Regions from separate parts of the Brevibacterium marinum genome, predicted to be linked through region 2. Evidence: predicted binding sites of a transcription regulator. Region 2 holds the regulator's gene; each other region holds the start of a gene.

Region 1 (2,266 bases), 1.1 Mb from region 2:
ACGGCGGCGGCGCGCGGCCACTTCGGCCCGGTCCTCCTTCGGCTCGAAGAGTTGAATCTTCTTCCGCAGGGCAGTCCGAAGTGTTTCGCTGGTCACGTCTGCCCTGCGAACAGCCAAGTAGTCGTCGAGCGTGGGAAGATACCGCAATGCCACCGTTTGGCACAGATCTGCGGCGACCTCTACATGTGCATACGTGAATTCGCCGTCGCGAACGCGTTCGGCGAACCGCGGGAGTCCATGTATCACCGTCATCGCCGAGGTCAGGCGGCGATATGTGCGAGGAGTGGACGTTCCGAAGGCTGTCGAGATCTCAGCGATGTCTTCGGTAAGCACATTGTCATGAACCCACAGGGAGAAGTCCGTGCCCGGTTCGAAGCCCGGGAAGTCTGGAGGTTCGGCGACTTCAGGCTCTGACTCAGTTTGTGGCGACCGGACGCTCGCGGCAAATTTCGGGTCGTAGCTCATCACGGCCGTTGACGTTTTGGGGACCCTGACGAGATCTGTGCACGTCAGGTCCAAGTCGGATTCATCAAGAGGACCGGAGTTCCACGCGATGTCAGAAAAGGTGGCCCGTTGTTTGACGCCGCTGGCGCTCTCTTCGTCGGACGGGTAGTCACGTCGAGCGACCGTGCCGGCGATCGTCGAGAATCTGTAAGGGTCATCGCCCTCGGGAACATCGGAGCCGTGGTTCTGGATGACATGTTCGAGGATGACTCCAGCACTGAGCTCGAGGACCTTCAGCTGCGTCTGGTCGGATTCGGCGGACGTGCTTGCGAGCTTCGTGACACTGGATTCGAACCGGACACTGTAACGAGGTGAGGCGCCTTCAGCGTCATCCGCGCGAGCATTCGTGCTCGAGGCCCGGAGGCGCTGGCCCCCGCCATCGCCGCACTGCGCATCATGAGCTGTGCCTGTGGCCTTCATTGCGGTTCACCTGCCTCGTACGTCTTTGTCGGGAAGAGTGAGTGGAGCGTTATTCAGATCAACTGATAATCCAACTATACATGATTCGAATCTTAATTGTACATATGCTTTTGAATAGACTTTCGAATGTCTTTTAATGTTTTAGTCGCGTCGGCAATGCTCACATCTGCGCGACCCAGTCCTTGATCAGCGCCCTGTTCATCGTCCGCCCAGCCCCTTTCATAAGTCGATCCTCCCATTCGACACTGACGCGAGATTCGCCTTCACACCTCAGAACACTGCCTGCATCGCGAGATGGGACGGTCAGCAATTGGAATTTGGCTTAGATTGAGCATCGCGCGACAAGCGGGCACACCCACCATGTGGGTCATCCCGCAATCCGCTCCCCCAGCCGCGAAGACGACGGCAATTGTGAGCAAGCAGAGGATGAAGGAGACACCGTCCAAATGAGTGCGGAACTGATCTGTGTGATCGTCCTCGGGCTGATGTTCGTCATCGGCACGTGGCGTGACATCAACATGGGCCTGCTCGGCTTCATCGCCGCCGCCGGCGTCGGCGGTCTGGTCCTCCATCAGGCACCCGAGGAGTTCTTCGCCGGCTTTCCCGTTGACCTCTTCCTCACGCTGGTGGGCCTGACCTATCTGTTCGGTTTCGCACAGAACAACGGGGTGATCGAGGTCATCGTCAATTGGTGCGTGAAACTCGTCGGCGGCCGAATAGCACTGATGCCATGGATCTTCTTCGGACTCACTGCGGTACTCATCGCTCTGGGTGCGCTCTTCGCTGTGGCGATCATCGCGCCTCTGGCTCTGTCGTTCGCACGGAAGCATCGGATCAATCAGTTCATGGTGGGCCTCCTCGTCGTCCACGGTGCACTGGCCGGGGCCTTCTCCCCCATCAGCGTCTACGGCATCTTCATCAACGACTATCTGGCCAAGAACGGGCTGACCCCCACCCCGGTGTCCCTGTTCCTCGCGCCGCTGGTCTTCAACCTCATATTCGCGCTCGTCGTCTACCTCGTCCTCCACCGTCGACCCGGATTGCGCGCCGAGGCGGACGACCGGCTGTCCGCCGAGTCCGAGAGTTCCGTACCCGGCTCCGTTGACTCCCCTACCTCGCCGACAGCACCTCGGTCGGGCCTCCTGACGACGAAGTCTCCCACCCGGGGTGTCGAGGGCAACCGGGTGGTCAGGAGTCAGGTTCCGACTCTGGTCGGGCTGATCGCCATGGCTCTGTCCGTGCTCATCTTCGGGTGGGACGTCGGAATCGTGACGATCACGATCTCCGTCGTTCTCGCGTTCATCGATCCGACGGCGGGCAAGGCCGCCATGACCAAAGTGTC
Region 2 (2,266 bases):
GGTGGCCGCGCAGATCTTCGAACTCTCGGTCCGGATAGCGGTTGAGGCCGGCGAAGTGCCCGTCGACCGCCGAGCGCATGCTTTCGACGACGACGTCCGGGATCGGATAGGCGTTCTCATTGACGTTCAGCTGCACCGGCACATCCAGGTGCGGAGCACCGTAGGGCTTGAGGCCGACTAGGTCCGAACGCACTGGCAAAGACTCGAAATTTCCCACCGCATCAGTTTAGCGCTGAGGCACATCCAAGGTCTGACCCGGGTGCACCACCGGCGATGACAGATGGTTGATGTCGACGATGTCGGCGACGACATCGCGAGTGTCCCGGTCCAGGCCGAGGCCCACGGCCACGGCCCACAGGGACTCCCCTTCACCGACGACCACTGCTTCGGCGTCGATGCCGACTGATTCGGCCTCCGACCCGGCAGCGGCGGAGAACGACTGAGTGGCGACGAAGAACGCCCCTCCGACGATGGCAACAGCGCACAACAGGGTCCGGAGCAGGCGCATCGCCTGGCGTCCACGTGCAGTGAAGCGCAGGTCCTGAATCTGTGCAGTCATCGCATTACCTCTTTCCTTCGTACGAATCCACCCTCAATAGGTAGAACGCCTGTTCTATTCAACATGCCAATCGAACATATGTCCAGTCCAGCTCGAACATTTATGCGACAATGAGAGAGAACCAGCGTTGTTGATTGATCTGAAAGAACCATCTCAGTCGGCACTGACACGAGAATTCTCGACGCGAGGATCAACGCGTGACGCCGGCGGGAATAGAACGAAGGGGAACGAGCAGTGGTTCAGAACAAACGAGGGAGAGGTCGTCCCCGCAATGAGGACGTCGCCAGCGAGATCAAAGCCGCCCGTGATGACGACGAAGAGGTGTCGATCCCGGATGGTTCCACCGGCGAAGGCGATTTTCGCCTCACGCCCCGACAGCGACTGGTCCTCGAAACGATCGAGCGCGCAGTCGTCTCCAACGGATACCCACCGAGCATGCGCGAGATCGGCAAGGCCGCCGGACTCGCATCGCTGTCCAGCGTGGCCCACCAGCTCTCACAGCTCGAACGCCTCGGCTATGTTCGCAGAGATCCGAAGCGCCCACGTGCCATCGAAGTGGTCAACCCGTTCGAAGAGGAAGAGGCCGAGCGAGCCAAATACGAAGAGCTGGCCAACAACACCGTCCAGGTCCCCGTGGTCGGCCGCATCGCCGCGGGCGGTCCCATCCTCGCCGAGCAGGAGGTCGACGATGTCTTCTCGCTGCCCGCCCAGGTCGTCGGCTCGGGCGAAATGTTCCTGCTCAAGGTCGTCGGCGATTCGATGATCGAAGCCGCCATCTGCCACGACGACTGGGTGGTCGTGCGCAAACAGCACACGGCCGACAACGGGCAGATCGTCGCGGCCCTTCTCGACGGAGAGGCGACCGTGAAGACGCTCAAACGCAAGGCCGGCCATCAGTGGCTGCTTCCTCAGAACAAGGACTACGAACCCATCGACGGGTCCTATGCGCAGATCATGGGCCTCGTCGTCGCAGTGGTCCGACGCCTCTGAGCCGAGGCAGACCCCGGCACCTGACAGTGCCGAACGGTCTCAGCCAGGTGCAGTGCCCACGATCGCCGCGGTCGTGGGCACCGCGTGTCTCGGGCGCCGGGATCGGTTGCGCACCCCGTCAGCCGAGCGTGCGTGTCAGTCGTCCTTCTCTGCCAGACGTCCGAGGCTGGCCTTGACGAGTGCCGAATCGGTGCTCGGCCACATCGACGGCATCGAATTCACGAGGTACCCGGAATAGCGCGCCGAACGCAGACGAGAGTCGAGGACGGCCACGACGCCCTGGTCCGACGTCGAGCGGATCAGCCGGCCCGCTCCCTGCGCCAGCCGCAGCGCGGCGTGGGTGGCACTGACGGCCATGAACCCGTTGACACCACGGCTGTCGGCATCGCGGGATCTGGCCTGCATCAGCGGATCGTCGGGGCGTGGGAACGGGAGCCGGTCGATGATGACGAGACGATTGGTCCGCCCCGGCACGTCCACTCCCTGCCACAGCGACATGGTGCCGAACAGGCACGCCTCCTCATCGGCGCTGAACTGGGAGACGAGGGAGGGCAGTCCGTCGTCGCCTTGGAGGAGGATCGGAACGTCCAGCGTCGACCGCAGGTGCTCGGCAGCGGCGTTCGCGGCGGCGCGAGAGGAGAACAGCCCCAGGGCTCCCCCGTTGGATGCCGTCACGAGTTCCTCGAGCTCTTCCAGCGCCTGCTCGCTCAGTCCGCT
Region 3 (2,266 bases), 1.1 Mb from region 2:
ATGGGCATACCCACGAGGAGAAGAATTCCGGCTCCGATGTCGGCGTTGCCGGGCTCACCGGTAAAGGTGTTGAGATACCAGCCTAGAATCCACGAGACAACACCGATCGCGGTGATGATGAGCCCGCTAACCCACGTCAGCTTCGTCATGGTCGTCCTTTCGAGCTTCCTCGACGAGCGCTATTTTCGCCGCGCCGACCCGAGTACACCCAGTGCTGGGTCACTTTCCGTCGGAGATGAAGTCGAGCATGCCTGCCTGGTTGACCGGCAGTGCCAGCAGACGGTCGAGCTGTTCGGCGCTGGGGTCGATGCCGAGGATGCGCAGAGAATACTGTGTGAAATCGCGTTCGATGTCGTCCGGCGTGAGGTCGCCGCTGGGGCGGTACCAGAGCGAGAGCGAATTGCAGATCGAGTGGATCGCACGTGTGGCAAGCTGTGCGCTGTCGACCCTGAACGCTCCCGAGTCGATGCCGGATTGGACGATCTCGCCCATGATGTCTCGTGCTTCGCGCTGCAGGTCCTTGACCCGGTCGTCGTTGTCACCGGTCAGTCGTTCGGTGTCACGCAGGAGCACGGTCGACACCGAGACATTTTCCATGCGGTAGCGCGAGAGGTAGCGCACGGCAGCGGCCAGCTGGTCGGTGGGATCATCGCCCACCTCGGCGATGACGGCGCGACTGTGCTCGATGTACCAGGAATATGCCGTGTGCACGAGTTCGTACAGGGCTTCCTGCTTGGACGGGAAGTAGTAGTAGAGTGCGGACAGGCTCAGTCCGGCGGTCTGCGCGATATCGCGGATGGAGGCACCGTCGAACCCCTTGGAGGCGAAGGTGTCTCGAGCCGAGCGGAGGATGTTGTTGCGGCCGTTGGTTGATCGCACGGTGCTTGCACTCCTTGGCGGTCGGATATCGAACAATCTTTCACTTGCCAATCGACAATACATGACGTTGGCGCGCGAAGCGTCGTTTCGGTCGGCAAATGAGCTGTACCGGTGGTTTCTCTGTGATGTCGCCGTTGCGCAGAGCGTGAAGTGCAGTGCTGGCAGCAACGGGCCTGCTTGGACTCGATGGGGGACGGGTCCCCGACGATCACGCGTGTTCGAGGGCGTCAGCGACGGCCCCAACAGCCTGCGAGATGTCATCGTCAGTGCTTTGCCAGTTGACGACGGAGATTCTCATGACGCGTTTGCCCTGCCAATCAGTACCGCCGAACCAGGCGGTTCCGTCACTCTGCAGTCGATCGATAACCGGTTCTGTGCGAGCATCGTGGTGACCATCTTGACTGCGGAACCGGACGAGGCCTTGGTTGATGACAGGGTCGACAAGCAGTTCGGCCGAAGGCAGATCTCCGATCTCGCCTGCAAGTCGTCGTGCAAGCCGACACGTGCGCTCGACGATCTCTGTGATGCCGACCCGACCAAGTGCACGGATGGTTGCGTAGACCGGTACACCTCGAGCTCGACGCGACCATTCTGGATTCCAGTCGATCTGGTCCCGTGCCGCGTCCGGGGCGGCGTCGGCCGGGTCTTCCGAGTGGACGAGGTAGCTGGCCCGGATTGACATGGCCGCACGGTGCGCTCGTCTGTCGCGGATCACCACGACGCCATTATCGAAGGGAACGTTGAGCCATTTGTGGGCATCGGTCGTCCATGAGTCAGCATTGGTGGCCCCGTCGAGCAGATGGCGAAAGTGCGGGCTCACTCCGGCCCATAGACCGAAGGCACCATCGATATGTACCCATGCTCCGTAGTCATGTGCGATGCGACAGGCCTCTCGAAACGGGGCGAAGCTGCCTGTGTTGATCTCGCCTGCCTGCAAGATGACAATTGATGGGCGACTGGGATCGGCGCTCAGTCGCGACTCCAGAGCTGCTGTATCAAGGAGGCCGTGATCATCGGTGCCGAGAGCGCTGATGCTTGCGGTTCCGAAGCCGAGCAGGCGGCAGGCCCGTTCAATGGAGGCATGCTGTTCTCCCGAGCACAGAACGCGTATCTGAGGCGATCCGGCCAAGCGGTCGTATTCCGCGTCCCATCCGCGATTGTGCAGGAGATTGTTTCGAGCGGCTGCCAAAGCGGTGGCGTGGGCCATCTGCGCACCGCTGGTGAACGCGACCGACGCTTCCCGAGGCAGACCGAGCAATTGTTTGACCCATTCCCCGGCTACCTCCTCGATGACCGAGACGGCGGGGCCGCAGGAATAGAGTGCAGCGTTCTGATCCCACGCCGTCACCATCCAATCTGCTGCGAGAGCAGCCAGGTGGCTGCCGCC

Evidence for each region. Region 2 encodes LexA, which represses DNA repair genes until DNA is damaged. Its sites were predicted from a motif close to TCGAACANNTGTTCGA; they were not measured.
Region 1: a site for LexA is predicted at 1,035-1,050, ahead of BKA07_RS15125 (HNH endonuclease signature motif containing protein). Genes of this name have one in related genera too.
Region 3: a site for LexA is predicted at 908-923, ahead of BKA07_RS04925 (TetR-type transcription factor C-terminal domain-containing protein). Genes of this name have one in related genera too.

Annotation. Positions count from the first base shown of each region.
Region 1 covers NZ_JAATJN010000001.1:3,389,485-3,391,750, forward strand. Annotated here, with positions in the region: gene BKA07_RS15125 (HNH endonuclease signature motif containing protein) at 1-924, opposite strand, end outside; gene BKA07_RS15130 (SLC13 family permease) at 1,371-2,266, shown strand, end outside.
Region 2 covers NZ_JAATJN010000001.1:2,251,564-2,253,829, reverse strand. Annotated here, with positions in the region: gene BKA07_RS09935 (histidinol-phosphate transaminase) at 1-217, opposite strand, end outside; gene BKA07_RS09930 (LysM peptidoglycan-binding domain-containing protein) at 227-559, opposite strand; gene lexA (transcriptional repressor LexA) at 794-1,549, shown strand; gene BKA07_RS09920 (helicase C-terminal domain-containing protein) at 1,685-2,266, opposite strand, start outside.
Region 3 covers NZ_JAATJN010000001.1:1,130,322-1,132,587, forward strand. Annotated here, with positions in the region: gene BKA07_RS04920 (hypothetical protein) at 1-149, opposite strand, end outside; gene BKA07_RS04925 (TetR-type transcription factor C-terminal domain-containing protein) at 220-879, opposite strand; gene BKA07_RS04930 (pyridoxal phosphate-dependent decarboxylase family protein) at 1,088-2,266, opposite strand, start outside.